DNA from 2 places in the Kitasatospora setae KM-6054 genome. Region 1 is predicted to be linked to the other one. Evidence: predicted binding sites of a transcription regulator. Region 1 holds the regulator's gene; the other holds the start of a gene.
The links. Region 1 encodes HspR, which represses chaperone genes until heat shock. Its sites were predicted from a motif close to TTGAGNNNNNNNNNCTCAA; they were not measured.
Positions count from the first base shown of each region.

Region 2: lon (endopeptidase La) is a predicted target of HspR. The motif match lies at 2,229-2,247, and genes of this name have one in related genera.

Region 1 covers NC_016109.1:4,246,596-4,261,256, forward strand. Annotated here, with positions in the region: gene KSE_RS18805 ((Fe-S)-binding protein) at 1-2,079, opposite strand, end outside; gene dnaK (molecular chaperone DnaK) at 2,408-4,255, shown strand; gene grpE (nucleotide exchange factor GrpE) at 4,252-4,842, shown strand; gene dnaJ (molecular chaperone DnaJ) at 4,979-6,124, shown strand; gene KSE_RS18825 (heat shock protein transcriptional repressor HspR) at 6,132-6,656, shown strand; gene KSE_RS18830 (helix-turn-helix domain-containing protein) at 6,856-7,839, shown strand; gene KSE_RS42885 (hypothetical protein) at 7,935-8,093, opposite strand; gene KSE_RS18835 (TIR domain-containing protein) at 8,430-9,038, shown strand; gene KSE_RS18840 (LuxR C-terminal-related transcriptional regulator) at 9,046-10,029, opposite strand; gene KSE_RS18845 (LuxR C-terminal-related transcriptional regulator) at 10,026-11,039, opposite strand; gene KSE_RS18850 (LuxR C-terminal-related transcriptional regulator) at 11,036-11,989, opposite strand; gene KSE_RS18855 (LuxR C-terminal-related transcriptional regulator) at 11,986-12,993, opposite strand; gene KSE_RS18860 (hypothetical protein) at 12,986-13,201, opposite strand; gene KSE_RS18865 (LuxR C-terminal-related transcriptional regulator) at 13,279-14,364, opposite strand; gene KSE_RS18870 (LuxR family transcriptional regulator) at 14,357-14,661, opposite strand, start outside.
Region 2 covers NC_016109.1:5,494,151-5,508,811, forward strand. Annotated here, with positions in the region: gene KSE_RS24490 (HAMP domain-containing sensor histidine kinase) at 1-180, opposite strand, end outside; gene KSE_RS24495 (response regulator transcription factor) at 348-1,082, opposite strand; gene KSE_RS24500 (rhomboid-like protein) at 1,384-2,085, shown strand; gene lon (endopeptidase La) at 2,270-4,663, shown strand; gene KSE_RS45910 (GtrA family protein) at 4,801-5,343, shown strand; gene KSE_RS24515 (ABC-2 transporter permease) at 5,366-6,421, opposite strand; gene KSE_RS24520 (MarR family winged helix-turn-helix transcriptional regulator) at 6,538-7,002, shown strand; gene KSE_RS24525 (MDR family MFS transporter) at 7,111-8,691, shown strand; gene KSE_RS24530 (hypothetical protein) at 8,782-9,012, opposite strand; gene KSE_RS24535 (inorganic phosphate transporter) at 9,027-10,193, opposite strand; gene KSE_RS24540 (C40 family peptidase) at 10,483-11,958, shown strand; gene KSE_RS24545 (FdhF/YdeP family oxidoreductase) at 12,015-14,288, opposite strand; gene KSE_RS24550 (FAD/NAD(P)-binding protein) at 14,356-14,661, opposite strand, start outside.

The DNA.
Region 1 (14,661 bases):
GCAGGCGGTGGAGACGATGTCCGGGTTGAGGGAGAGCGCCTCGTCCACCCGCTCGGTGTTGATCCGCTTGCCGATCCGCTCCTCCATCCACATCCGGGCGCCGCCGGCGCCGCAGCAGAAGCCGCGCTCCTTGTGGCGGTGCATCTCCTCGTTGCGCAGGCCGGGCACCCTGCCGATGATCTCGCGCGGCGGGGTGTAGACCTTGTTGTGCCGGCCGAGGTAGCACGGGTCGTGGTAGGTGATCAGGCCCTCCACCGGGTTCACCGGCAGCAGCTTGCCCTCGTCGATCAGGTGCTGGAGCAGCTGGGTGTGGTGGATGACCTCGAAGTGGCCGCCGAGCTGCGGGTACTCGTTGGCGATGGTGTTGAAGCAGTGCGGGCAGGTGGCGACGATCCGCTTGGTGGGGGCGTCCTCCAGGGCGGCGTTCAGGGTCTCGACGTTCTGCGCGCCGAGCATCTGGAACAGGAACTCGTTGCCCAGCCGGCGCGGGGAGTCGCCGGTGCAGGTCTCCTCCTTGCCGAGGATGGCGAACTTCACGCCCGCGGTGTGCAGCAGTTCGGCGAACGCCTTGGTGGTCTTCTTGGCCCGGTCCTCCAGGGCGCCGGCGCAGCCGACCCAGTAGAGGTACTCGACCTCGGCGGGGTCGATGTCCTCGCCGATCACCGGCACCTCGATGCCGGTCTCCTTCTTGAGCTCCTTGACCCAGTCGAGCCGGGCCTTGGTGGCCAGGCCCCACGGGTTGCCCTTGTTCTCCAGGTTCTTGAGCATCGTCCCGGCCTCGGTCGGGAAGCTGCTCTCGATCATCACCTGGTAGCGGCGCATGTCGACGATGTGGTCGATGTGCTCGATGTCGACCGGGCACTGCTCGACGCAGGCGCCGCAGGTGGTGCAGGACCACAGCACGTCCGGGTCGATGACGCCGCCCAACTCACCATTGGGGCCGGCCTCGGCGGTGCCGATCAGCGGGCGCTCGGCCTCGGCGAGGGCGGCGGCGGGGACGCCGGCCAGCTGCTCGGCGGTGGCCCTCTCCTCGCCCTCCATGGACTTGCCGCCGCCCGCGAGCAGGTACGGGGCCTTGGCGAAGGCGTGCTCGCGCAGGCTCATGATCAGCAGCTTGGGCGACAGCGGCTTGCCGGTGTTCCAGGCGGGGCACTGCGACTGGCAGCGGCCGCACTCGGTGCAGGTGGAGAAGTCGAGGATGCCCTTCCAGGAGAAGTGCTCGACCTGGGAGACGCCGAAGACGGCGTCGTCGGCCGGGTCCTCGAAGTCGATCGGGGCGCCGCCGCTGGTCATCGGGCGGAGCGCGCCGAGCGCGGTGCCGCCGTCGTCCTCGCGCTTGAAGTAGATGTTGAAGAACGCCAGGAAGCGGTGCCAGGCGACGCCCATCGAGGGGTTGACGCCGATGGTGATCGCCCAGGCGAAGGAGATGCAGATCTTCAGCATCGCGAACAGGTAGACCAGGTTGACCAGGGTGCCGTGCGCGGTGCCGTGGAAGGCGGCGGCGATCGGGTACGAGACCAGGTAGGCCGGGTCGTAGGAGTCGACGCCCTCCAGGGCGCCCTCCAGGCCGCGGAGCATCATGATGCACAGGCCGATGCCGAGGATCGTGTACTCGACGTAGAACGCCTGCCAGGCGATCGAGCCGGCGAACCGGGACTTGCGGCCGGCCCGGGAGGGCAGGCTGAGCAGCCGGACCACGATCAGGGTGAGGATGCCCAGGGTGGTGAGGGTGCCGATCAGCTCGACGAAGATGTTCCAGGGCAGCCAGTGGCCGATCACCGGGAGCGCGAACTCGGCGTCGAAGAGCTGGCCGAAGGCGTTCACCAGGGTGAGCACCAGCGAGAAGAAGCCGACCGCGACGAACCAGTGGGCGACGCCGACCACGCCCCAGCGGTTCATCCGGGTGTGGCCGAGGAATTCCTTGACCACGGTGGCGACCCGCTGCGCGGGCTGTCCGAAGCGGGTCGCGTCGGCGGAGCCGGTGCGCACCACCTTGTAGATGTACAGCGCCGCACGGGCGGCGAGCGCGGTGCCGATCACGAAGGTGACCAGCGAGATGACGATCGCTGCTAGCTGCATCGCTCTCCGTCTCCAGCGGCTCGGGCCCGGGGCTTCGTCCCCCCGGGCTTCCCAGTGTTCCCAGTCGTCCCCCCGGATTGTACTGGTCGGTAACTTTCCGGGTCGACGCGCCGGACATTACCGGGCGTTAACACCCTTCCAGAAGATGTTCAAGGTATGGCGGCAGTCACTCCGCCCGGAGCCACCCGTCCGGAGCACTCGGCGGGCCCGGCGCGAGATAAGCGCTCAGTAAAGTTGAGCGGCACGGACTCAAAGCTGTTGACGTCCTCGGGATGGTCGTGCATCCTTGAGTCCGTACTGCTCAACTTCTTCCCCGGAGGTATTCACGATGGCACGCGCGGTCGGCATCGACCTCGGTACGACGAACTCCGTCGTCAGTGTTCTTGAGGGCGGTGAGCCCACGGTCATCACCAACGCCGAGGGCGCTCGGACCACGCCGTCCGTCGTCGCCTTCGCCAAGAACGGCGAGGTGCTCGTCGGCGAGGTGGCCAAGCGCCAGGCGGTCACCAACGTCGACCGCACCATCCGCTCGGTCAAGCGCCACATGGGCACCGACTGGAAGATCGGCATCGACGGCAAGGACTTCACGCCGCAGCAGATCTCCGCCTTCGTCCTGCAGAAGCTCAAGCGGGACGCCGAGTCCTACCTGGGCGAGACGGTCACCGACGCCGTCATCACCGTCCCGGCGTACTTCAACGACTCCGAGCGCCAGGCGACGAAGGAGGCCGGCGAGATCGCGGGCCTGAACGTCCTGCGCATCGTCAACGAGCCGACCGCGGCCGCCCTGGCCTACGGCCTGGACAAGGACGACCAGACCATCCTGGTCTTCGACCTCGGCGGCGGCACCTTCGACGTGTCGCTGCTGGAGATCGGCGACGGCGTGGTCGAGGTCAAGGCCACCAACGGCGACAACCACCTCGGCGGCGACGACTGGGACCAGCGGGTCGTCGACCACCTGGTGAAGGTCTTCCAGTCCGGCCACGGCGTCGACCTGTCCAAGGACAAGATGGCCGTCCAGCGCCTGCGCGAGGCCGCCGAGAAGGCCAAGATCGAGCTGTCCTCCTCCTCGGAGACCTCGATCAACCTGCCCTACATCACGGCCTCCGCCGAGGGCCCGCTGCACCTGGACGAGAAGCTCACCCGCTCGCAGTTCCAGCAGCTCACCGCCGACCTGCTGGACCGCTGCAAGGTCCCGTTCCACAACGTGATCAAGGACGCCGGCATCCAGCTGTCCGAGATCGACCACGTGGTCCTGGTCGGCGGCTCCACCCGCATGCCGGCCGTCGCCGAGCTGGTCAAGGAGCTGACCGGCGGCAAGGACGCCAACAAGGGCGTCAACCCGGACGAGGTCGTCGCGATCGGCGCCTCCCTGCAGGCCGGTGTGCTCAAGGGCGAGGTCAAGGACGTCCTGCTGCTCGACGTCACCCCGCTGTCCCTCGGCATCGAGACCAAGGGCGGCATCATGACCAAGCTGATCGAGCGCAACACCACGATCCCGACCAAGCGCTCCGAGATCTTCACCACCGCCGAGGACAACCAGCCCTCCGTGCAGATCCAGGTCTACCAGGGCGAGCGCGAGATCGCGGCGTACAACAAGAAGCTCGGCATGTTCGAGCTGACCGGCCTGCCGCCGGCGCCGCGCGGCCTGCCGCAGATCGAGGTGACCTTCGACATCGACGCCAACGGCATCATGCACGTGGCCGCGAAGGACCTCGGCACCGGCAAGGAGCAGAAGATGACCGTCACCGGCGGCTCCTCGCTGCCGAAGGACGAGGTCAACCGCATGCGCGAGGAGGCCGAGCGCTACGCGGAGGAGGACACCAAGCGCCGCGAGGCCGTCGAGACCCGCAACCAGGGCGAGCAGCTCGTCTACTCGACCGAGAAGTTCATCGCGGACAACGCGGACAAGCTCCCGGCCGACGTCAAGACCGAGGTCGAGACCGCCATCGGCGAGCTCAAGGAGACCCTCAAGGGCGACGACATCGCGGCCATCCGCACCGCCACCGAGAAGGTCTCCACCACCGCCCAGAAGCTCGGCGCGGCGCTGTACGCGCAGGCCGACGGCGCGGGCGCGGCGGCCGGCGCGGCCGGGGCCGGCGAGGCGGGCGCCAAGGACGACGACGTGGTCGACGCCGAGATCGTCGACGACGAGAAGCCCAAGGGCGGTGCGGCATGACGGAGAAGCCGCAGGGCGAGCAGCCCGGCGACGACTCCGCCGCCGAGGAGGCCGTGCTGAAGGCGGCCGAGGAAGCCGTCGCGGGTGCCGGGGCCGACGAACTGGCCGCCGCCAAGCGCGAGGCCGGCGAGCGCACCGCCGACCTGCAGCGGCTCCAGGCCGAGTACCAGAACTACCGCAAGCGGGTCGAGCGGGACCGCTCCACCGTCCGCGAGATCGCCGTCTCCAACATCCTGGAGTCGCTGGTCCCGGTGCTGGACGACATCGGCCGGGCCCGCGAGCACGGCGAGGTGACCGGCGGCTTCAAGTCGGTGGCCGAGTCGCTGGAGACGGTGGTCGCCAAGCTCGGGCTGCAGCAGTTCGGCAAGGAGGGCGAGCCCTTCGACCCGACGATCCATGAGGCGCTGATGCACAGCTACTCGTCGGACGTGACGGAGGACACCTGCGTGCAGATCCTCCAGCCGGGGTACCGGATCGGCGAGCGGATCATCCGCCCGGCGATGGTCGCGGTCGCGGAGCCCCAGCCGGGCACCCAGACCACCGGAGAGCCGGACGGCGACAAGGCCGACGGTCCGTCCGACAGCTGAGTGGAGCACCCGTGCGCTGCGGAGTCGTACGTCGTCCAGTACGACGGCCGGCTCCGCAGCGCCGTATCAGGGCACCGCGCCGCGGTGCCGGCAGGCAACAGAACTTCGGTTTCCCGGGAGGTGGCGGTCAAAGGCCATGAGCGCTAAGGACTACGTGGAGAAGGACTACTACAAGGTCCTCGGCGTGCCCAAGGACGCCACCGCCGCAGAGATCAAGAAGACCTACCGCAAGCTGGCCCGCGAGTTCCACCCGGACGCGAACAAGGGCGACGCCAAGGCGGAGGAGCGCTTCAAGGACATCTCCGAGGCGTACGACGTGCTCTCGGACGAGAAGCGCCGCAAGGAGTACGACGAGGCCCGCTCGCTGTTCGCGGGCGGCGGCTTCCGGCCCGGCGGGGCGGGCGCGGCCGGCGGGTTCGACTTCGGTGACCTGTTCAACGGCGGCTCGCCGGGCGGCGGCGGGATCGGCGACGTGTTCGGCGGCCTGTTCAACCGCGGCGGCCGACAGGCGGCCCAGCCGCGCCGCGGCGCGGACGTCGAGACCGAGGTCACGCTGAACTTCGAGGAGGCCGTGGACGGCGCCACCGTGCCGCTGCGGATGACCTCCCAGGCGGCCTGCCGCGCCTGCGCGGGCACCGGCGCCAAGGCCGGCACCACGCCGCGGGTCTGCCCGACCTGCGTCGGCGCCGGCACCGTCAGCCGCGGCCAGGGCGCCTTCGCGCTCTCCGAGCCCTGCCGGGACTGCAAGGGCCGCGGCATGATCGTCGACGACCCGTGCACCGTCTGCCACGGCAGCGGCCGGGCCTCCTCGGCCCGCACCATGCAGGTCCGGATCCCGGCCGGGGTGCAGGACGGGCAGCGGATCCGGCTCAAGGGCAAGGGCGCCCAGGGCGAGCGCGGCGGCCAGCCCGGCGACCTGTACGTCAGCGTGCACGTCGACCCGCACCCGGTGTTCGGGCGCAAGGGCGACAACCTCACGGTGACCGTGCCGGTGAGCTTCCCCGAAGCCGCGCTGGGCGGCACCATCGAGGTGCCGACCCTGAACGGCCCGGCCGTGAAGCTCAAGCTGCCGCCCGGCAGCGCCAACGGCCTGACCATGCGGGCCCGCGGCAAGGGCGCCACCCGCAAGGACGGCACCCGCGGCGACCTGCTGGTCACCGTGGAGGTCACGGTGCCCAAGCACGTCACCGGAGAGGCGCTGACCGCGCTGGAGCAGTACCGCGAGGCCACCGCCTCGGACGACCCGCGAGCCGCCCTGTTCAAGGCGGCGGAGGGAGCGTGAGACCCCGATGAGCCCACACCCCGACAGCAGCCACGACGGCACCGGCCGGATCGGCCCCGGCCCCGGCCTCGGCGAGGGCCTGCCCGGCGGCGGCCGCCCGCGCGCCGCCGCCCCGCCGTACGTCCTCACCGAGGACACCCCGGTCTACGTCATCTCGGTCGCCGCCGAGCTGTCCGGCCTGCACCCGCAGACCCTCCGCCAGTACGACCGGCTCGGCCTGGTCAGCCCCGACCGCACGGCCGGCCGCGGCCGCCGCTACTCCGCCCGGGACATCCAGCAGTTGCGCGAGGTGCAGCGGCTCTCCCAGGACGAGGGCATCAACCTGGCCGGCATCAAGCGCATCATCGAACTGGAGAACCAGGTCGCCGCCCTGCAGTCCCGGGTCGCCGAACTGGTCGACGCGCTGGAGAGCGCCGCCGCCACCCTCCAGCAGCGCGAGGCCGCCGTGCACGCCTCCTACCGCCGCGACCTGGTCCCCTACCAGCAGGTCCAGCAGTCCAGCGCGCTGGTGGTCTGGCGGCCCAAGCGCTGAGCGCGTCCGAAAGCCGCCGAGCCGCCGGGACCCTGCCCATCGGGGGGTGTCGGCGGCTCTGCCTCCCGTGAGAGAGTGCACAACGATCGGTGGGCGGCACCGGTCGGCGCCTTCCGGAGAGGACTTCGGGCCTGGGGGCATCGAGGGGGACCCTTTACGTCCCGTTGACCAGGCGGCTGGTCGATGACAAGAGGTGGGGATGAACACGCAGGATCAGTCAGGCGCCACGAACCGCCCCGGCCGTCTGTCCCAAGGAGCCCGCACCCTCTATCTCCACGCACTCGAACAACAGGGGCGAATCAGCCTCGGAAACCCGGACGACGCCGAGGAGGACGTCCGCGAACTCCTCGCCCTCGGCCTGCTGGTCCCGGATGTGGACGAACCGGGGACCCTGATCGCGATGGATCCCGCCCAGCTCTCCTCGACGCTCAGCACCCGCTGGCAGCAGCAGGCCCTGGAACTCCTGTCCCAGGCCATTTCGATTCCGACCGAGCTCCACGAGCTCTCGGAGGCTTTCCACTCCCCGAAACAGAACAGCGGATTCGTCGAATACATCCGCGGGAAAGCCCTGATCAATCAGCGGCTCCAGCAGCTCACCAGCACGACCAGGGAAGAGGCCCTGGCAATGCAGCCGGGCGGCCCCCGGCCGCCCGAGATGCTCGCGGCGAGCATGGAGAGCGATCTCAAGACCCTGCGGCAGGGCACCGCGATGCGGACGATCTACCACGCGAGCACCCGCTACCACCAGCCGACCCGCGACTACGTCAGCACGCTGTCGGCTTCCGGGTGGCAGTTCCGCACCCTGGACGAGCCCTACAGCCGCCTGTTCATCCTCGACCGCCGGATGGCCGTCATCCCGGTCGCTTCGGACATGAGCCTGGCCGCCTTCATCCACGACCAGTCCGTGGTGAACTTCCTGGCCGAGGAGATATTCGAGCGCCTGTGGAACAAGGCGCTGGATTTCGACGGCGAGCGGACCGTCCCGCAGGAAGTGGTGTCCCGGCTCCGGCAGACCATCATCGACCTGCTGCTCGCCGGCACCAATCACCGGGTCATCGCCAGGCAACTCGGAATCAGCGAACGCACGCTGGCACGGCATCTCGCCGAAATGCGCGAGGACTACAACGTGGAATCACTGTTCCAGTTGGGCTACGTACTGGGTAAAGGCTCGCCCGGCTCCTGACGCCCCGCCACCGCGTGCCCGCGGTCGGACTGCCAGCAGGCGAGCGACCCCTTGACCGCGCGGGCCGAGGGGGTGCCGGCACACCGGCGGCGCCGCTAGTTCCAGTTGAAGTCCAGGGCGGTGGCCACGATATCCCGCCTCGCCTGGTCCGCTCCGTCGTCCTGACCAGCGAGCGCCGAGAAGCCCACCAGCACCGCTGCTCCAAGGGCCGTCGGCAGTACCGCCCTCAGCGTAAAACGCCACAGACGAGACATTCTCCCCACTCCTCTCGCTCACTTGTCGACGGGCTGGACAAACCAACCACCGAACGAAGGTATCGCAGCCGCCTCCCTGCTGTCACTGACTCCTAACGCTGGGCACCATGTCATCTCTCTGCCATGCATGGAGATGACACACCGGAACGCTGGACGCAGGCACAGGCGGCGATGGACGATCAGTTCGCTTTCAGGAGCATCACTAAGTCCACCACACTTGCCGATGCTCATTCAAATGAAGGATCGACAGCGGTTCCCGAACGCACTGAGCAGCCATCGTCTAAATCACCTTCCGGGATCTTGCCCCCGCCCGGAAGGCATTCCCCCGGAGTCGACATGAGTGAGCACCACACGCAACACCGCGCCGAGGGGCGCCGGGCACGGGTCTTCCTGGCCGCGCCGCTGATGCGGCTGACCGGGCCGGCGGACAGTGTGGTGACCCTCGCGAGCCGGACCCGGCTGACCACGCTGCGCAGCACGCTGCTGGACAGCGGCGCCGCGGTCTACAGCGCGCACCACAGCGACGCGTGGACGATCGCCGGGCGGGCGCCGGAGCAGCGGGTGCCGTCGGACTTCCGGGCGATGCAGAGCGCGGACCTGGTCTTCGCGTACATCGGGGCGCCGCTGTCGGCCGGAGTCAGCCTGGAGCTCGGCTGGGCCTCCGCGCTGCGCAAGCCGATCGTGCTGCTGGTGGACGAGGCGATCACGCACAACCCGCTGATCGCCACCATCGAGCAGGTCTCGCCGGTGCTGCCGCTGGTCTTCGACGACACCTGGTCGCAGGAGGCGCTGCACCACACCGTGGAGACCGCGCTGGACTGGGCCGGGATGGCGCTGTCGCTGCGCGGCGGCTTCTGGACCGCGCCCGGCGAGCAGTTCCCGCGCCCGCGCCGCGAGGCGGCCGGCCCGTACGGCTTCTGGTCCCCCGAGATCGCCACCGGCTGACGCCGCGTCAGTCACCCTGTTCCCCGGCTCCCCGCATCTGCCAACCGAGTTGGAACAGGGTCTCCGCGTCGTGGAGTTCGCGCAGCCGCGAGATGTGCGCGGCGACGGTGCGTTCGCCGAGGCCCAGCCGGGAGGCGACGGTCTTCTGGGTCAGGCCCTGGGCGAGCAGCCGGCCCACCTGCTCGTGCACCGGGACGACGCTCTCGCCCTCCGGCTCGTGCCCGGCGGCGCGCCACTGGACCAGGTCGGCCCGCTCCCAGTCCCGCTCGAAGGCGGCGACCAGGAACGAGACCACCGCCGGGTCCTCGATGAACGCGGCACTGGAGTTGTCGGCCGACGCCGGGACGACGGCGATCCGGCGGTCGAAGACCAGCAGCCGGCTGAACGGTTCGCTCAGGGTGCGGAACCGGCCTCCCCAGCCGGTGAGCCGCTCCGCCCAGCGCACCGTGGTGGCGTCCAGCAGCGCGGTCGGCTCGTAGACGGTGCGGATGGTCCCGCCGCGCTCCAGGAAGCGCCGGGTGCGGTCCAGCGCGTCCTCCAGCAGGTCCGCCGGCCCGGCTCCGCCCGGGTGCAGCGACAGCTCCTCCTCGTACGCCTCGCTCGCCAACTGCCGTACCCGGAGCCGGATCTGCTCGCTCCGGTCGACGTGCTGCACCACGCTGGAGCGGTCCGCCCGGCGCGGGGTCGCGTCGTAGGCGTGGGTGAGGTCCTCCAGCAGCGTCGGCATCTCCTCGGCGCGCAGCAGCATCCGGGTGCCCTCGGCGCGCAGCTCGGCGCTGATCCGGTCGCTGACCGCGCGCGGGTTCACCGCGGTGAGCGCCTGCTCGGCGGCGTCGTGCTGCAGCAGGCCGAGCTCCATCAGCCGCAGCACCCCGGTCGGGTCCTGCTCGACCGCCTCGCGGAACGACACCCGGCCACCCTGGTCCAGGACCTGCTGGTACAGCCGCCGCTCCGACTCGGTCGGCAGCGCCGCTCCGCTCGGCTCGCTCACTGGTCCCACTCCTCCTCGCCCGTCCGCGCCGTTCCTCGCTCCGGCGGTGCGGTGGGTCGTCCGGCCGCCCCGCGCAACTGCCAGCCGAGCTGGAACAGCGTCCCCGCATCGTAGAGCTCGCGCAGTCGGGCGATGTGACTGGCCACCGTCCGCTCCGAGAGCCCCAGCCGGGAGGCGATCGCCCGCTGGGTCAGCCCGGCGGCGAGCAGCCCGGTCAGCTCCGGCGGGACGCCGCTCTCCCGCGGGCGGCCGGCCAGCGCCTGCCAGTCGACCTGCTCGGCGCGGGCCCAGTCGCGCTCGAAGCGCTCGACCAGCAGGGCGACCACGGTCGGGTCCTCGACGAACGCGGCGCTGGTGTCGCCCGGGGCGGCGGGGATGACCGCGGTGCGGCGGTCGAAGATCAGCATCCGCTGGAACGGCTCGTCCAGGACCTTGAACCGCTCCCCCGCGGCGGAGAGTTCGGCGGCGTAGCCGACGGTGGCCGGGTCGGTGAGGGCGCCCGGCTGGTAGAGCGTCCGCAGCCGCATGCCGCGGGCGAGGGCGCGCTCGTTGTGCCGCCGGGTCCCCGACATCCGGGTGACCGGGCGGGCGCCGCCCGGCTGGGCGGCCAGGATCTCCTCGGCCGTCTCGGACTCGATCTGCATGACGCGGTGCCGGATCTCCTCCATCCGGTCGACGTGCCGCACCACCGGGCTGCGGCCCTCCCGCCCCGACAGCGCATCGAACGACTGCGCCATCCCGTCCAGGTGGGCGGCGGCCCGCTCCGCCTCGGCCAGGCGGCGGCCCGCGTCGGCCCGCAGCTCGGCGCTGAGCCGGGCACCCACCGCCCTCGGGTTGACCGCCGTCAGCGACTCGTCGCTCTCGAAGTGCACCAGCAGGCCGAGGGCGACCAGGTTCCGGGCGGCCTCCCGGTCCCACGCCACCGCCTCGCGGAACGGCACCCGGCCGCCCCGGGCGAGCACCTCGCGGTAGAGCCGGCGCTCGGCCTCGTTCGGCAGCCGGGCGGTCACCGCGCGGACTCCCGCATCAGCCAGCCGAGTTGGACGAGGGTCGCCGCGCCGTGGTGCTCGCGCAGCCGGGCGATGTGGGCGGCGACGGTGCGCTCGGACAGGGCGAGGCGGGAGGCGATCGCCTTCTGGGTCAGGCCCGCCGCGAGCAGCTCGGTCAGCTCGGGCGGGACGCCGCTCTCCCGCGGCCGGCCGGCCAGCGCCTGCCAGTCGACCCGCTCCGCCCGGGCCCAGTCGCGCTCGAAGCGCTCGACCAGCAGGGCGACCACGGCCGGGTCCTCGATGAACGCGGCGGTGCTGTCGTCGGCGGCGGCGGGGATCACCGCGGTCTTCCGGTCGAAGATCAGCATCCGCTGGAACGGCTCGTCCAGCACCCGGAACCGCTCGCCCGCGCGGGTCGCGGCGGCCGCGTACGAGACGGTCGGCCGGTGCGCCTCGGCGCCCGGCTGGTAGAGGGTGCGCAGCACGACGCCGGCGGCGAGGAAGTGCCGGTCGCGGAGCAGGGCCTGGCGCATGAAGCGGGTGGGGCGGGCGCCGCCGGGCTGGGCGGCGAGGGTCTCCTCGTGCATCTCGGCCTCGATCTGCATGATCCGGTGCCTGATCTGCTGGTGGGTGGCGACGTGCTGCACCTCGCTGCGCCGAGCCGCGTGCCGCGGCGCGCTGTCGTACGCGTGGGCGAGGGCGTCGAGCTGGCCCGCGGCGTGCTCGGCCTGGTCGAGTTTGCGGCCGGCCGCGCCGCGCAGTTCGGCGCTGAGCCGGGCGCCGACCGTGCGCGGGTTGACCGCCGTCAGCGACCGGTCGGTGTCGTGCCGCACCAGCAGGCCCAGCTCGACCAACCGCAGCGTGGCGTCCGGGTCCTGCTCCATCGCCTCCCGCAGCAGCACCAGGCCGCCCTGGGCGAGCACCTCCCGGTACAGGGTGCGCTCGGCGTCGTTCGGCAGGCGGGGGCTCACCGGTCCGCCTCCCGCATCAGCCAGCCGAGTTGGAAGAGGGTGGCCGCGTCGTAGCGTTCGCGCAGCCGGGCGATGTGCTCGGCGACGGTGCGCTCGGAGAGGGCGAGGCGGGTGGCGATCGCCTTCTGGGTGAGGCCGGTGGCGAGCAGGCGGCCGATCTGCTCGGCGGTCGGGGGGACGCCGGCGCCGGCCAGGTCGTGCCAGGGGACGCGTTCGGCGCGCTCCCAGTCGCGTTGGAAGAGCCGGACCAGGTGGTCGACCACGGCGGGGTCCTCGACGAACGCGGCGGTGCGGTTGTCGGCGGAGGCGGAGAGGATCGCCACCCGGCGGTCGAAGATCAGCATCCGGGTGAAGTCCTCGTCCAGCGAGCGCAGCCGCATGCCCCAGCCGGTGGCCCGGACCGCGTAGTCGACCACCGCCGGGTCGGACTTGACCACCGGCTGGTAGAGGATGTCCATCCGGGCGCCGCCCGCCAGGGCCTTCTCGGTGCGGGCGCTCTTCTCCAGGTAGATCCCGGGACGGCAGCCGGGCTGGGCGGCCAGCACCTCCTCGCGGAAGTCCGCCTCGATCTGCAGCAGCCGGTGCCGGATCCGGTCCACGTCCAGCAGGTGGGTGATCTGCCGCCGGCCGTCGCCGGGGCGGGGGGCGCTGTCGTACGCGTCGGCGAGGGCGTCGAGGCCCGCCGGGACGTGCTCGGCCGCCTCGAACAGCCGGGTGCCGGCCTCGCGCAGCTCCCGGCTGAGCCGGCCGCCGGCGGTGCGCGGGTTGACGGCGGTGAGCTGCTCGCTCTCGTCGTGGTGGACCAGCAGGCCGAGCGCGAGCAGCCGGGCGGTGGCGGCGGCGTCCTGCTCGGCGGCCTCCCGCACCGAGACCCGGCCGCCGGCCCGCAGCACGGCCAGGTACAGCGCCTTCTCGGCGGCGGTGGGCGCGGCGGCGGGGGCGGGAGCCGTGGTGACGGTGGGGGCGGCGGGGGCGGAGCGGTCGGTGGGGGCCGGTTCAGCCATGGCGGACGCCGTCCCGGGCGGGGCCGCCGGGGGTGTCCGCGTCGGGCGGGGTGACGGCGGCCAGCTGGTCGACCACGGCGGGATCCTCGGGGAAGGCGGCATCGGGGGCGGCGGGGGCGGCCGGGACGGTCGCCGCCTCGCCATCGAAGATGATCACCCGGCCGAAGGCCCCGTCAAGGACCCGGCGGAACGCTGCCCGTTCAGCCACGCCGGCCGCCGTCCCGCACCGGGCGGCCGGGCCGGACCGGCGCCCCGGCGGCGGGGGCGGCGTACGGGGGCGCGGCGTCAGGCATCGTCCTTGCTCCTCCGCATCAGCCAGCCGAGCTGGAACAGCGTCTCGGCGCCGTACAGGTCGCGCAGCCGGGAGATGTGCCCGGCGACGGTGCGCTCGGACAGGCCGAGCCGGGCCGCGATCGACTTCTGGGTCAGGCCCCGGGCGAGCAGCCGGCCGACCTGGTCGGCGGCGGCCTGGCTGGGGGCGCTGGCCGACAGGCTCCTCCAGCAGACCCGTTCGGCCCGCTCCCAGTCGCGTTCGAAGGCGGCGACGATCATCGCCACGGTCGCGGGGTCGGAGAGCACGGCGACCCGGCTGCGGTCCTCGGTGGCCGGGACGACGGCGGTGGCGCGGTCGAAGACCAGGGCCCGCTGGAAGGGCTCGTCGAGCAGCCGGACCTCGCCGCCGGCCTCGGTGACGGTCTCGGCGTAGCGGATCACGGCGGGCTCGGTGAGCACGACCGGCTGGTAGAGGGTGCGGATCCGGCAGCCCCGGCGGAGCACCGGCAGCTCCTGGGCCAGCGACAGCTCCAGGGCGGCGGGCTGCGCGGGGCCGGGCCGCGCGGTGATGGCCTCCTGCCGGCAGGCGGCGCCGAGCTGGGCGATCCGCTGGCGGATGTGCTCGCGTCCGGTGACGTGCTCGTCGGCGCGGGCCGGCGCGGCCTGCCGGGGCACGCTGTCGTAGGCGGCGATCAGCGGGTCGAGGTCGGCGGCGAGGCGTTCGGCCCGGTTGAGCAGGCGGGCGGCCTCGGTGTTCATCTCGGTGCCGAGGGTGTCGGCGACGAACCGGGGGTCGACGGCCAGGTAGGTGCCGTCCAGGCCGTCCGTCGCCAGCAGCCCGGTGCGCAGCAGCCCGGCGAGGGCGGGCCGGCGCGCGTCGGGGACGGAGCCGGCCGCGACCCGGCCGCCCGCCTCCAGGACCTCCAGGTAGAGGCGCCAGGCGGGCTCGTCGATCGGCCCGGTGCCCGCCTCGGGCCGGGGCCGGGACACCGGCGCCGGAACGGGCCCGGGCGCGGACGCCGGGACGGGGGTCGGCACGGGGGTCGGCACGGGGGCGGGGGTCGGCGCGGGGGCGGGGGTGGTCGTCGGGTCAGCCACGTCCGCCGCCGCCTCTCATCAGCCAGCCGAGCTGGAACAGGGTGCCGGCGCCGTACAGGTCGCGCAGCCGGGAGATGTGCCCGGCGACGGTGCGCTCGGACAGGCCGAGCCGGGAGGCGACGGCGCGCTGGGTCAGGCCCTGGGCGAGCAGCCGGCCGACCCGGTCGGTGAGGGCGCGGGTGAGGGTGCGGGTGTCCAGGCCGTGCCAGTGGACCTGGTCGGCGCGGTCCCAGTCGCGTTCGAAACCGGCCACCAGGTAGGCGATCGCGGCGGGGTCCTCGACGAACGCGGCGCGGC
Region 2 (14,661 bases), 1.2 Mb from region 1:
GGTGGCCAGCACCACCGAGACGACCACCAGCAGGGCCAGCTTGCCCTTGATCGAGCGCACCGGGTCGAACGGGCGGATGTCCGCCCACACCCGGTGCGCGGCGCGCACCGCGAGCGGCGGCCGGGGCCGGGGGGAGGAGGCCGGCTCGGCTTCCCCGTTGCGTTGCTGCGGAAAGGTCATGGTGTCCCTGCGACTCGTCGTCGGTGACTCGTCCTCGGTGGGCCCGGCGGTGGTGGTGCTCCGGCGGCGGTGCTTCGGCGGCGGTGCTTCGGCGGCGGCTGGTGGGGCCTCCCCGGCCGCGCCGGGGGGCCGGGCCCCCGGGGAGGGCCCGGAGCGGGGGCGTCCGGTCAGGACAGCGGGGCCTCCAGCGCGTACCCCACGCCGTGCACGGTGCGGATCCAGCTGGCGCCGATCTTCCGGCGCAGTGCCTTCACGTGGCTGTCGACCGTGCGGGTGCCGGACGCGTCGGTCCAGTCCCACACCTCGGCCAGCAGCTGCTCGCGGGTCAGCACCGCGCGCGGCTGCGCCGCCAGGCAGGCCAGCAGGTCGAACTCGGTCGGCGTCAGGTGCACGTCGCCCGAGCCCAGCCGGACCCGGCGCTGCACGTGGTCGATCTCCAGCTCGCCGAAGCGCAGCGAGCCCAGCGCGGGCGTGCGGGCCGCCTGCTGGGCGCGCTCGACCCGGCGCAGCAGCACGTTCACCCGGGCCGCCAGCTCGCGCATCGAGAACGGCTTGGTCATGTAGTCGTCCGCGCCGACGCCCAGGCCCACCAGCAGGTCGGTCTCGTCGTCCCGCGCGGTCAGCATCAGCACCGGCACCGGGCGCTGGGCCTGGATCCGGCGGCACACCTCCAGGCCGTCGAAGCCCGGCAGCATGATGTCGAGCACCACCAGGTCGGGCTGCCAGGTGTGGAACCCGTCCACCGCGCCCGGCCCGTCGTGGGCCACCGCCACCTTGAAGCCCTCGGCTCCCAGCCGCGCGGCGATCGACTCCGCGATGGTGGGCTCGTCCTCCACGACGAGCACCCGTCGCTGGGTGCCCACCGGTCCACTGCTGATCGTCTCTTGCTGGATCTCTGTCACGGTCACGCCACCGCCCCCAGGGCTCGCGGGCCGGCCGTCCGGGGGGACGGCGGGCTCCGCTCGTAGTCGTCTTGTTTCCGTCTGCTGTTCCGTCGTGGGTGTGCCCCGCCCGTGGTCGGCCCAGGTTTGGCAGGTCCCCGATCGGACGGGCACGGGCCGCTACCTTACCCGCAGCACTTGCGAGCTGTAACGGTACGTGTGCGAGCGGCACGTGCCCGGGCCGAGGTCTTCACAGAAGTTCCTCAGACACCTCTCACCCACCCCCCGTATCGTGGGCACGACGAGGCGTCAGGGAGGCGGCATGACCAGCGCGGAACTGCGGCGGCGACTGATCCGGCCCGGGCTCCGGGCGGTGCCCACCCCGCGGTCCAACCCGTTCGCGCTCGGTTACCTCGCGCTGCTGCTGGGCACCACGCTGTACGCCCGCTTCGGCGACCCGGAGACCGTGCACCGGCTCCAGTCGCTCTCCTCCACCGACGCGCACAACCTGCTCGTCCACCCCGCGCTCTCCCTGGTCGGCAGCGGCCTGTGGGTCGCCGGGCCGGTCTGGATGCCGTACTTCTGGGCCTTCGCCCTCACCGTCGCACCCTTGGAACGACGGATCGGCGGCCTTCGTGCCCTCGCCGTCTTCGGCGCCGGCCACGTCGCCGCGACGCTGCTCTCCCAGGGCGTCGTGATCACCGCGGTCGCGGCCGGCGGCGCCGCGCCCGACCTGCTCGACGCGATGGACATCGGCGTCTCGTACGGGGTGCTCACCTCGCTCGGCGCCCTCGCCGGACTGCTCGGCCCGACCGGGCGGAAGGTCGCGCTGGGCGCCGGACTCGCCCTGATCGCGCACCAGGTGGTCAGCGACCCGGACCTGGTCACCGGGGTCGGCCACCCGGCGGCGCTCGCGGTGGGCGTCGCGCTCTGGCCGGTCCTCCGCGGCCGCGGGCCCCGGCGCGGCCTGGGCGCGCGGATCGCCTCGCGGGTGGGGCTGCGGCCGCTGCCCCGCTCCTCCTGACGCGTTCCTCCTGACGCGCGCGGCACCGCGCGCCCCCGCCGGGGTGCGGGGTCCCCGGCGCGCGCCCGCCGTCCGCCGCGCGCCGGTCAGTCTTGTTCACTCAGGGTGAACAAGGCCGGGGGAACAATCGGCGAGCGCCAAACCTTAGTCAGGTCAGCTCAACTTCACTGACTGGGGAGAGATCATGGCATCGACGTCCGTTCCGCTCACTCTGCCTGTGCTGCCGCTCGACGACGAGGTGGTACTCCCCGGCATGGTGGTCCCGCTGGAACTCTCGAACCCCGAGGTGCGCGCCGCCGTGGAGGCGGCCCGGGCCGGGAACGCGGGGGGCAAGCCGCAGGTGCTGCTGGTGCCCCGGCTGGACGGGTCGTACGCGGCGGTGGGCGCGCTGGCGACCGTCGAGCAGGTCGGGCGGCTGGCGGACGGTGACCCGGCCGCGCTGGTCCGCGCCGTCCGCCGGGTGCGGATCGGCGCCGGGACGACCGGGCCGGGGGCCGCGCTGTGGGTGGAGACCACCCCGTTCAAGGAGTCGGACCAGGGGCTGCCGGTGGCCGGCCGGGCGCTCGAACTGGTCAAGGAGTACAAGGCGCTGTCCACCCAGTGGCTGCGCCGCCGCGGCGCCTGGCAGATCGTCGACCGGGTGGCCGCGATCGAGGACGTCGGCGAGCTCGCCGACCACATCGGCTACGCGCCGTTCGCGACCGCCGAGCAGAAGCTGAAGGTGCTGCTGGAGGCCGACCGCCCGGCCCGGCTGGAGTACGCGCTGGGCCTGCTGCGCGAGCACCTCGCGGAGGAGGAGGTCAACGACTCGATCCGCAAGGACGTCGAGGAGGGCGTGGCCAAGCAGCAGAAGGAGTTCCTGCTGCGCCGCCAGCTGGAGGCGGTGCGCAAGGAGCTGGCCGAGCTGAACGGCGAGGCCGATACCGAGGAGGAGGACTACCGGGCCCGGGTCGAGGCCGCCGCGCTGCCGGAGAAGGTGCGCGAGGCGGCGCTCAAGGAGGTCGACAAGCTGGAGCGCGCCAGCGACCAGTCGCCCGAGGGCTCGTGGATCCGCACCTGGCTGGACACCGTCCTCGAACTGCCGTGGAACGAGCGCTCCGAGGACGCGTACGACATCGCCGCCGCCCGCGCCGTGCTGGACGCGGACCACACCGGCCTGGCCGACGTGAAGGACCGGATCGTCGAGTACCTGGCGGTCCGCAAGCGCCGGGCCGACCAGGGCCTGGGCCAGATCGGCGGCCGCCGCGGCGGGGCCGTGCTGGCGCTGGTCGGGCCGCCCGGGGTGGGCAAGACCTCGCTCGGCGAGAGCGTCGCGAAGGCGATGGGCCGCTCGTTCGTCCGGGTCGCGCTCGGCGGCGTGCGGGACGAGGCGGAGATCCGCGGCCACCGGCGGACGTACGTCGGCTCGATCCCCGGCCGGATCGTCCGGGCGATCAAGGAGGCCGGGACGATGAACCCGGTGGTGCTGCTCGACGAGATCGACAAGGTCGGCTCGGACTACCGGGGCGACCCGGCGGCGGCCCTGCTGGAGGTGCTGGACCCGGCGCAGAACCACACCTTCCGGGACCACTACCTGGAGGTCGAGCTCGACCTCTCGGACGTCGTCTTCCTGGCCACCGCCAACGTGCTGGAGGCGATCCCCGAGCCGCTGCTGGACCGGATGGACCTGGTCCGCCTCGACGGCTACACCGAGGACGAGAAGGTCGCCATCGCCCGCGACCACCTGCTGCCGCGCCAGCTCGCCAAGGCCGGCCTGGGCGGCGACGAGCTGACGGTGGACGAGGCGGCGCTGCGCCGACTGGCCGCCGAGTACACCCGGGAGGCGGGCGTCCGGAACCTGGAACGCTCGATCGCCCGGATCCTGCGCAAGGTCGCCGCGCAGACCGAGCTCGGCGAGCGCGAACTGCCCGCCGCGATCGGCCCGGACGACCTGCGGGCGCTGCTCGGCCGGCCGCACCACGTGCCGGAGTCGGCGCAGGAGCCGGCCGAACGGCGCACCGCGGTGCCCGGCGTGGCGACCGGCCTGGCGGTCACCGGGGCCGGCGGCGACGTCCTCTACATCGAGGCCTCGCTGGCGGACGCCGAGACCGGCTCCACCGGGCTGACCCTGACCGGCCAGCTGGGCGACGTGATGAAGGAGTCGGCGCACATCGCGCTCTCCTTCCTGCGCTCGCGCGGCGCCGAGCTGGAGCTGCCGGTGACCGGGCTGCGCGAGCGGGGCATCCACCTGCACGTGCCGGCCGGCGCGGTGCCCAAGGACGGCCCGAGCGCGGGCATCACCATGACCACGGCGCTGGCCTCGCTGCTCTCCGGCCGCAAGGTGCGCACCGACGTGGCGATGACCGGCGAGGTGTCGCTGACCGGCCGGGTGCTGCCGATCGGCGGGGTGAAGCAGAAGCTGCTGGCCGCGGACCGCTCCGGGATCACCACGGTGATCATCCCCAAGCGCAACGAGGCGGACCTGGACGACGTCCCCGCCGAGGTGCTGGAGCGGCTGACCGTGCACCCGGTGTCGGACGTCCGCGAGGTGCTGCGGCTCGCGCTGGAGCCGGCCGGGGTGCTGGTGGCGGCGGCCTGACGGCGGGCGGCGCGCCGGTGGCGGGCGGTGCGCCGCCGGCGGTCCGGCGGCGGGCGGGCCGGGCCGGGCGCCCCGGGAGCGGCGGGTTCCCGAGGCGCCTGGTGGTCGCCGGTCCGGGCCGATGGGACACTTCCGGCATGCCGTCCCCCACACAGCGCGTGCTGGCCGCCGTTCCGGAGCGCTACCGCCCGTTCCTGGTCAAGCACCGCACGCTGGTGAAGTTCCTGGTGGTCGGAGGGACCTGCTTCCTCCTCACCATGGTGATCAACTTCGCCCTGAAGACGACGGTCCTGGAGAGCAAACCGGTGGTCGCGCTGACCATCGCGACCGTGATCACCACGGTGATCTCCTACGTGCTGAACCGGAAGTGGTCCTTCCGGGCGGTCGGCCGCAAGCGCGAGGCCGCCGGGTTCTTCCTGGTCAGCGCGCTGGCGGTGGGCGTCAACGACCTCCCGCTGGTGGCCTCCCGGTACGTGTTCGACTTCCGCACCCCGGACGTCAGCCACTTCTCGCAGGAGCTCGCCGACTTCTTCAGCGGGATGATCGTCGGGACGCTGCTGGCGATGGCCTTCCGGTTCTGGGCGATGAACCGCTTCGTGTTCACCGAGTTGGCCGAACGGGTCCGGGAGGACGACCAGGAGCCGGGCCGGGAGCCGGGCCGGGACCCGGAGCGGGTCTGACCCCGCCCCGGGCCCGCCGGGCTCACGCCCCGGCCGGGGCCGGCGCCGGGGCCGGCCGGCGGAACAGCGGCGGGCGGGTCACCGCCAGGAAGGTCACCCCGACGCCGATCACCGCCCAGACCGCCAGCACCAGGAACGGCACGGTCAGGTGGGTGGAGTCCAGGTAGGCGATCGAGCGGGCCGCCGAGGTGCCGGCCCCGTTCGGGATCCACTCGCCGATCGCCCGCCAGAACGCGGGCAGCAGCGGCGGCGGGAAGACGCCGCCCGCGCTGGGGTTGCCCAGCACCACGAAGACCAGCACGGCCAGGCCGATGCCGATCACGTCGAACAGGCACTCCAGCGCCATCGTGAAGGCGCCGACCGAGAACACCACCATGGTGCCGAGGCCGGTCAGCGCGGCGATCGAGCCGGGCAGCGCGTCCAGGACCGGGCCGGTGATCACCGCGCCGAGCAGGCCGGCCGCGACCGAGTACAGCGCCAGCGTGCCGAGCCGGAGCACCGCCCGGGCGGTGTTGGCCGGGCGGGAGCCGGCGCTGATGCCGAGGATCGAGGCGACCAGGTAGCCGCCCACGCACCAGCCGATCACCAGGTAGAAGGCGGACAGGCCCTCGGCGTCGCCGCGGGCCAGCGGGATGGTGTCGTCGACCGCGACGGTCCGCTGCTGGGCGGCGGCCAGCTTGGTGACGATGCCCTCCGCGGCGGTGGCGGCGGCCGGGCCGCGGGCGTCGGCGACCAGCAGGGCGTCCTCGGTGCCGGCCGGGTCGAACACCCAGGCCGCGTAGATCTGCTGGTCCTTGATCCGGTCCCGGGCGGTGGCCGCGTCCGGCGCGGTGGAGGCCCGCACCGCGCTGTCCGGGACGGCCTCCAGCGCGCCGACCAGCTTCGGCGCGACCTCGGGCGGGGCGACCACCGCGATCGACAGCTCGTGCGGCTTCGGGTGGTGCAGGGCGCCGACGTACGAGGTGATGAAGCCGAGTTGGAGCAGCAGGACGCCGACGACCAGGAAGAACGCGCGGGGGGTGACCGCGTCCTTGAAGTCGCCGAGGAACCCCTTGCCCGGTGAGGCCGGGTGGGCCATGGGAGCATCTCCCTCGCGGATAGGTGTCAAGACGGCAAAAGTGTCAAAAACGGATACTTCATAGCATGAAACAGTTGCGTGCCGGGGGAGGCGCGAGCTGCGCGATACTGAGCGCCATGACTGACCACCTGGACGGGCCGAACCCCGCCGAGCTGGCCTTTCTCGCGGTCGAGCGGGAGGTGGCCACGCTGTTCCGGCGCAGCCGGGCGCGGGCGACCGAGATCTCCCGGCTGGTGCACCCCGAGCTGGAGGCCGGGGCGTACGTGCTGCTCGGGTTCATCCGGGAGTCCGGGCGGGCCCGGGTGACCGACGTCGGGCTGCACTTCGGGGTGGGCAAGGCCACCGTCAGCCGGCAGATCCGGGCGATCGAGGAGCTGGGGCTGCTGTGCCGGGAGACCGACCCGCTGGACCGGCGGGCCTCGCTGGTGTCGCTGACCGAGGAGGGCGAGCGGCGGTTCGCGGCGGCCCGGGCGGAGCGGATGGCGCGGTTCCGGGCCTCGCTGGCCGGGTGGGAGCTGGGTGAGCTGGAGCAGTTCGCCCGGCTGCTGGAGCGGTTCAACGAGCTGACCGAGAACGTCTGAGCGGGCCCCGGGCGGGGTGTTCCTTTACCTGGGCTTGAAGAAAGTTGCCTCACTCAACTATCCACGTATAGTTGCTTGAGGCAACGAATTTTTAGTCGAAGGAACCGCATGTCGTCGACCCTCCCGGCACCCGAGCAGGACCGGATGTCCCACCGCCAGGTACTCGAAGCCCTCTCGGGCCTGCTGCTCGGCCTGTTCGTGGCCGTGCTCTCCTCCACGGTCGTCTCCAACGCGCTGCCGCGGATCCTGAACGACCTGCACGGCGGCGAGTCCGCGTACACCTGGGTGGTCACCGCCGCGCTGCTCTCGATCACCGCCGCCACCCCGCTCTGGGGCAAGCTCTCCGACCTGGTCAGCAAGAAGCTGCTGGTCCAGATCGCGATGGTGATCTACGTGCTGGCCTCGGCGCTGGCCGGCCTGTCGCAGAGCATCGGCATGCTGATCTTCTGCCGGGTGCTGCAGGGCATCGGCGCCGGCGGCGTGATCGCGCTCGGCCAGATCTGCCTGGCCGCGATGGTCCCGCCGCGCGAACGCGGCCGGTACAGCGGCTACTTCGGCGCGGTCTTCGCGCTCGCCACCATCGGCGGCCCGCTGATCGGCGGCGTCATCGTGGACACCTCCTGGCTCGGCTGGCGCTGGTGCTTCTACGTCGGCGTCCCGTTCGCGCTGGTCGCGATCGTGGTGCTGCAGCGCACCCTCAAGCTGCCCGAGGCCGTCACCCGCAAGCCCAAGATCGACTACCTGGGCGCGCTGCTGATCACCGCCTCGGTCAGCCTGCTGATGATCTGGATCTCGCTGGCCGGCAAGAACTACGACTGGGCCTCCTGGCAGACCGCCGTCATGGTGCTCGGCGGCCTGGCGCTGGCCGCGCTGTTCGTCGTCGTCGAGAAGCGCGCCGCCGAACCGCTGATCCCGCTCGACCTGTTCCGCCACCGCACCGTCGCCCTCGCCGCGCTGGCCAGCGCCTTCGTCGGCGTCGGCATGTACGGCACCACCACCTTCCTCGGCCAGTACTTCCAGCTCGCCAAGGAGAAGAGCCCCACCCAGGCCGGCCTGCTCACCCTGCCGATGATCATCGGCCTGGCGGTCTCCTCCACGGTGGCCGGCAAGCTGATCACCAAGTACGGCAAGTGGAAGGGCTTCCTGGTCGCCGGCACCGTGCTGCTCGCCGCCGGCCTCGGCCTGATGGGCACCGCCCGGGACGACACCGCGTACGCGCTGCTCGCCCTCTACATGCTGGTGGCCGGCGTCGGCCTCGGCCTGACCAGCCAGAACCTGGTGCTCGCGGTGCAGAACACGGTGCCCCGGCACGAACTCGGCGCGGCCAGCTCGACGGTCACCTTCTTCCGCACCATGGGCGGCGCGATGGGCGTCTCCGCGCTCGGCGCGCTGCTCGGCCACAAGGTCGCCAGCTACACGGCGGAGAACTTCGCCAAGGCCGGCATCCCCGCCACCGGCGCGGGCGGCGACGGCATCCCCGACCTCAAGAAGCTGCCCGCGCAGGTCGTCCCGCTGATCACCGACGCGTTCGGGCACGGCGTGGGCACGGTGTTCCTGATCGCCGCGCCGTTCGCGGTGGTCGGCTTCCTGCTGGTGCTGTTCATCCGCGAGGTGCCGCTGCGCACCAGCAACGACGAGCGCCCGGCCGCCCCCGCCGGGGCCAAGGCCGCGGAGCTGGTCGCCGACTGAGCCGGCCGGCCCGGAGGCCGGCGGCGGACGACATGCGAGAAGGGCCCCCGCCGTGGTGGCGGGGGCCCTTCGCCGTGCCTGCGCGCGCGGCTACTTCGAGGCGATCAGCGAGATGCCGTACAGCACCGCGGCCGCGCAGGCCGCGAAGCAGACGCCCGCGGCGACCAGGGCGGGAACGCCCCTGCTGCCGGTGCCGGCCGCGACGGCGGCCTCCCGGCGGGACAGCGCCAGGTTGCCGAGCGCGAAGACGACGACCACGCCGAGGGTGACCAGCAGGCTGACGCCCGCGGTCTCGGCCAGTGCGGCCCACTTGATGTTCATGTGCGGGGTTCCTCTCAGGCCGCGAGGGTGGTCGGGCCGGGGACGGCCGGGGCCTCGGCGGCCGGGGCCGCGTCCGCCGCGTTCTCGTTGACGTTGTCCGCGTGCACCGGCTGGCGGCGGGAGATCACCCACATCGAGCCCGCGCCGGCCACCAGCGCCAGGCCGACCACGGCCACACCCCAGTCGCCGCGGTCGGCGATCAGCGCGGCCACGCCGGAGACCGCGGCGGCGGCCGGCAGGGTCAGGCCCCAGGTGGCGGCCATCCGGCGGACCATGCCCCAGCGCAGCCGGCCGGACGGGCCGCCCAGGCCGGCGCCCATGATGCCGCCGGAGCAGACCTGGGTGGTGGACAGGCCGTAGCCCATGTGCGACGAGGTCAGGATCACCGTCGCGGCGGCGGTCTCCGAGGCGAAGCCCTGCGGCGGCCGGATGTCGGCCAGACCGGAGCCCATCGAGCGGATGATCCGCCAGCCGCCCATGTAGGTGCCGAGCGCGATGGCCAGGCCGGCGCTGACGATCACCCAGGTCGGCGGGCCGTCGCCCTTGTCCAGCGCGCCGGCCGAGATCAGGGTCAGCGTGATGATGCCCATGGTCTTCTGCGCGTCGTTGGTGCCGTGGGCCAGCGAGATCAGCGAGGAGGAGAAGACCTGGCCCCGGCGGAAGCCCTTCTCGGTGCCCTCCTTCGGGGTGCCCCGGGTGATCAGGTACGCCAGCTTGGTGGCCCCCCAGGAGGCCGCGCCCGCGATGATCGGGGAGGCCACCGCCGGGATCAGGATCTTCGAGACCACGGTGGTGAAGTTCACGCCGTGCAGTCCGACGCCCACGACGGTGGCGCCGATCAGGCCGCCGTACAGCGCGTGCGAGGAGGACGAGGGCAGGCCCTTCAGCCAGGTCAGCAGGTTCCACAGGATCGCGCCGACCAGGGCGGCGAAGATGATCGAGGGTTGCAGTCCGGCCTTCTCGTTGACCAGGCCGCCCGAGATGGTGGTGGCGACCTTCACGGAGAGGAAGGCACCGGCGAAGTTGAGCACCGCCGCGATCGCGACGGCGACCTTGGGCTTGAGCGCGCCGGTCGCGATGGACGTGGCCATCGCGTTGGCGGTGTCGTGGAAGCCGTTCGTGAAGTCGAAGGCGAGCGCCGTGATGATCACAACGGCCACCAGGAACGTGATGTGTTCCATACCCAAACAATCGTCGTAGTGGTCGGACTGACGTTGCTGTCCTCGGTGAAGGTAGGAAGTGATGGTGAACGGGAGGTTAACTGGACGCGGAGTCCTGGCTCCGTTCGTGACGCGGGAGTTGCCGCCGCGTTGAGTTCCCATGGTGGTCAGGGCCTTGCGGTGAGACCGGTCTCACACTCCGGACCGGATGAGAATTCACCCGGCGGCCCCGAAAGCACCTGCCCCGAACCGCCCTCCGCATGGCAGGATCGGTCCGATCGCCGACGGACAACAAAGGGGAGGCCGGCCGATGGGGGCAGGGCAGCGGACCGAGACGACCGGCCTGCGGCCGTGGGTGCGCGCCGCGCTGCGCTGCGGAGCGGTGCTCGCCGCCGCCGCGCTCACCCTGCCGTTCGCGGTCTCCGCCGCGTACGCCGTGCCCGACCCGTCCCCGACGGTCGCGGCCGGCGCCGACCCGCTGGCCGACGCCAAGCGCACCCTCGGGCCGCTGCTGGAGCAGCTGCACACCCTCTACCAGCAGGCCGAGGCCGCCACCGAGCGGTACAACGGCACGGCCGCCGCGCTCGTCGAGCACCGGAACACCGTCCAGGACCTCGACAACCGGGTCGAGTTGCAGCAGAAGGCCGTCGACGCCGGCGGCGACCTGGCCGCGCAGCTCGCCGCCGCGCAGTACCGCAACAACCAGATATCCGGGTACGCCGAGCTGCTGATGGCCGAGAACCCGTACGAGGCGGTGGTCATCGCCGAACTGCTCAACTCCGCCGGGCGCTCGCAGAAGGAGTTCCTGGACCGGCTCAAGGCCGACCGGGACACCCTCAACGCCCTGCACGCCGCCGCCCGGCAGGCGCTCGCCGACTCCACCGCGCTGGCCGCGGAGCAGGAGAAGGCCAAGAACGAGGTCGCCACCAAGCTGGCCGAGGTCGAGAAGCTGGTCGGCTCGCTCACCGGCGCCCAGCGCGACGAACTCGCCGACCTGGAGAAGCAGCAGGCCAACCAGGCCCAGCTGGCCTTCCTCGCCTCCGGCGCCCTCGGCAAGGGCGAGCGGACGCCCTCCGCGACGGGCCGCAAGGCCGTCGCCTGGGCGCTGCAGCAGCTCGGCAAGGACTACGTCTGGGGCGGCGCCGGACCGGACGTCTTCGACTGCTCCGGCCTCACCTCGCAGGCGTGGCTGCACGCCGGCCAGGCCATCCCGCGCACCAGCCAGGAGCAGTGGGCCCAGCTCAAGCACGTCCCGCTGAACCAGATCCGGCCCGGCGACCTGATCGTCTACTACGGCGGCGCGACCCACATCGGCATGTACATCGGCGGCGGCCTGGTCGTCCAGGCCCCGCGCACCGGCGACGTGGTCAAGGTCTCGCAGATGGGCGCGATGCCCATCCTGGGCGCGGTCCGACCGGACGGCGACGACGCGGCGGACGACGCGGGCGGCGAGTGGAAGGTGCCGGACGTCCAGCTCGGCGCGGTGAAGATCCAGCCCGCCAAGCCCTCCACCCTCCCGACGCCCCCCGCCCCCAGCGCCACCCCGACCGACCCCGCGGGAACGCCCACGCCCTCGGCCTCGGCCTCCGCCTCGCCCGGCGACCCGTCCTCGGCGACGGCCTCCGCGTCCGCGTCGCCCTCGGCCTCGGTTTCCACCTCGGCGAGCGGTTCGGGCTCCGCGACCCCCGGCGGGAGCGGCAGCGGGACGCCCAGCGGCTCCGGCACGCCGAGCGGCGGCGGCGGCACCGACCCGGCGACGCCCTCGGGGAGCCGCTCGGCCGGCTGAGCCGCCCCGCGCGGCCCGGGCCCGCCGGCTCCCCGAGGGGGCGGCGGGCCCCGCCGTCACGGGGTCTCGAAGCGGACGACGACGGACTTCGAGGTCGGGGTGTTGCTGACGTCGGCCGTGGAGTCCAGCGGGACCAGGACGTTGGTCTCCGGGTAGTACGCGGCGGCGCCGCCGCGGGCGACGGGGTAGTGGACGACCCGGAAGCGCGGGGCGCGGCGCTCGGTGCCGTCGGTCCACTCGCTGACCAGGTCGACGTACTGGCCGTCGGCGAGGCCGAGTCCGTCCGCGTCGGCGGGGTTGACCAGGACGACGCGGCGGCCGCCGGTGATGCCGCGGTAGCGGTCGTCCAGGCCGTAGACGGTGGTGTTGTACTGGTCGTGCGAGCGCAGCGTCTGGAGCAGCAGCCGGCCGGCCGGGACCTCGGGGGCGGTCAGCGGGTTGACGGTGAAGTTGGCCCTGCCGGTGGCGGTGGGGAAGGTGCGGCTGTCGCGCGGGGCGTGCGGGAGGGCGAAGCCGCCGGGGCGGCGGACCTTGGCGTTGTAGTCGTCGAAGCCGGGCACGACCCGGGCGACGCGCTCCCGGATCCGGTCGTAGTCGAGGGCGAACTCCTCCCAGGGGGTGGGGTCCTGCGGGCCGAGGACGGCCCGGGCCAGCCGGGCGACGATGGCCACCTCGGAGAGCAGGCCGGGCGCGGGCGGGCGCAGGCCGCCGCGCGAGGAGTGCACCACGCCCATCGAGTCCTCGACGCTGACGAACTGCGCCCCGGCGGCGGTCAGGTCGCGGTCGGTGCGGCCCAGGGTGGGCAGGATCAGGGCGCGGGCGCCGGTGACCAGGTGCGAGCGGTTGAGCTTGGTGGAGACGTGCACGGTGAGCCGGCAGCGCCGCATCGCGGCCTCGGTGGCGTCGGTGTCGGGGCTCGCGGAGACGAAGTTGCCGCCCAGCCCGAAGAACACCTTCACCCGGCCGTCCCGCATGGCCCGGATGGTGTCCACCGTGTCGTGGCCGGGCGCGCGCGGCGGCTCGAAGGCGAACTCCTCGCCGAGGGCGTCCAGGAAGGCGGCGGAGGGCCGTTCGAAGATGCCCATGGTGCGGTCGCCCTGGACGTTGCTGTGCCCGCGGACGGGGCAGACGCCGGCCCCCGGGCGGCCCACGTTGCCGCGCAGCAGCAGGAAGTTGACCCCCTCGCGGATGGTCGGCACCGCGTGCTTGTGCTGGGTGAGGCCCATCGCCCAGCAGACGATGACCTTCTCGGAGCCGAGCACCAGGCGGTGCAGCTCCTCGACCTGCTCCCAGGGCAGGCCGGTGGCGCGCAGCACGGCGGCCCGGTCCAGCTCGGCCGCCTCGGCGGCGAACTCGGCGTAGCCGGCGCAGTGTTCGGCGACGAACGCCTCGTCGACGGCGCCCGGGGTGGTGAGCAGCAGGTGGTTGAGGGCGCGGAACAGGGCGAGGTCGCCGCCGAGCCGGATCTGCAGGAACAGGTCGGTCAGCCTGGTGCCGCCGCCGATCAGGCCGCGCGGGGTCTGCGGGTTCTTGAACCGCTCCAGCCCGGCCTCGGGCAGCGGGTTGACGCTGACGATCCGCGCGCCGGCCCGCTTGGCGCGCTCCAGGGCGGAGAGCATCCGGGGGTGGTTGGTGCCCGGGTTCTGGCCCGCGACGATGATCAGGTCGGCCTGGTGCAGGTCCTTCAGCGAGACGCTGCCCTTGCCGACGCCGAGCGTCTCGGTGAGCGCCGAACCCGAGGACTCGTGGCACATGTTGGAGCAGTCCGGCAGGTTGTTGGTGCCGAACCGGCGGGCGAACAGCTGGTACGCGAAGGCGGCCTCGTTGGAGGTGCGGCCGGAGGTGTAGAACGCGGCCCCGTCCGGGGAGTCGAGCGCGGCCAGCTCCTCGGCGACCAGGGCGAAGGCGGCGTCCCAGCCGATCGGGACGTAGTGGGCGGCGCCCTCGTCCAGCAGCATCGGGGTGGTGAGCCGGCCCTGCTGGCCGAGCCAGTAGCCGGAGCGGTCGGCGAGGGCGGCGACCGGGTGCTCGGCGAAGAACGCCGGGGTGATCCGGCGTTCGGTGGCCTCCTCGGCGACGGCCTTGGCGCCGTTCTCGCAGAACTCGGCGAGGTGCGGCTTGTCCGGCTCGGGCCAGGCGCAGCCGGGGCAGTCGAAGCCGTCCGGCTGGTTGACCTTGCGCAGGGTCGCCAGCACCCGCCCCGGCGACATCTGCTCGGCGGCCATCCGCAGGGTGTGCCCGATCGCGGGCAGGCCGGCGGCGGCGTGGGCCGGGGGCGCGACGTGCGGCGCGTCCTGGGCGGGGTCGCGGGGCGGGGGCGGCTTGGCCATGGCGCACTCTCCGGAGGCTCGGGGTGCTTGGAGCGTATCCGGTGCGGTGGCCTGGCGGTTCGGGTCCTCAGTCCTCCTTCTGCAGCTCGGTGAGCAGCCGGCGGGCGACGGCGTCGTTCTGCCGGAAGGACGGGGCGTCGGTGCGCGGGCGGGCGAAGGCGGCCGGGGCGCGGGTGGTGGTCGGGGCGCCGAGGGCGGTCCGGCCGGGGTGCGGGTGGCCGTCCAGCGCGGGGTCGAGGATCCGGGCGTCCGGGTCGGTGCGGATCAGGCCGGAGCGGTAGGTGTGGCCGTCCGGGTCGGTCAGCAGTTCCTCGTCGATCCGTCCGTCGCGGCGCAGTTGGCGCAGCAGCGGGTCGTTGGTGCGGCTGAGGTC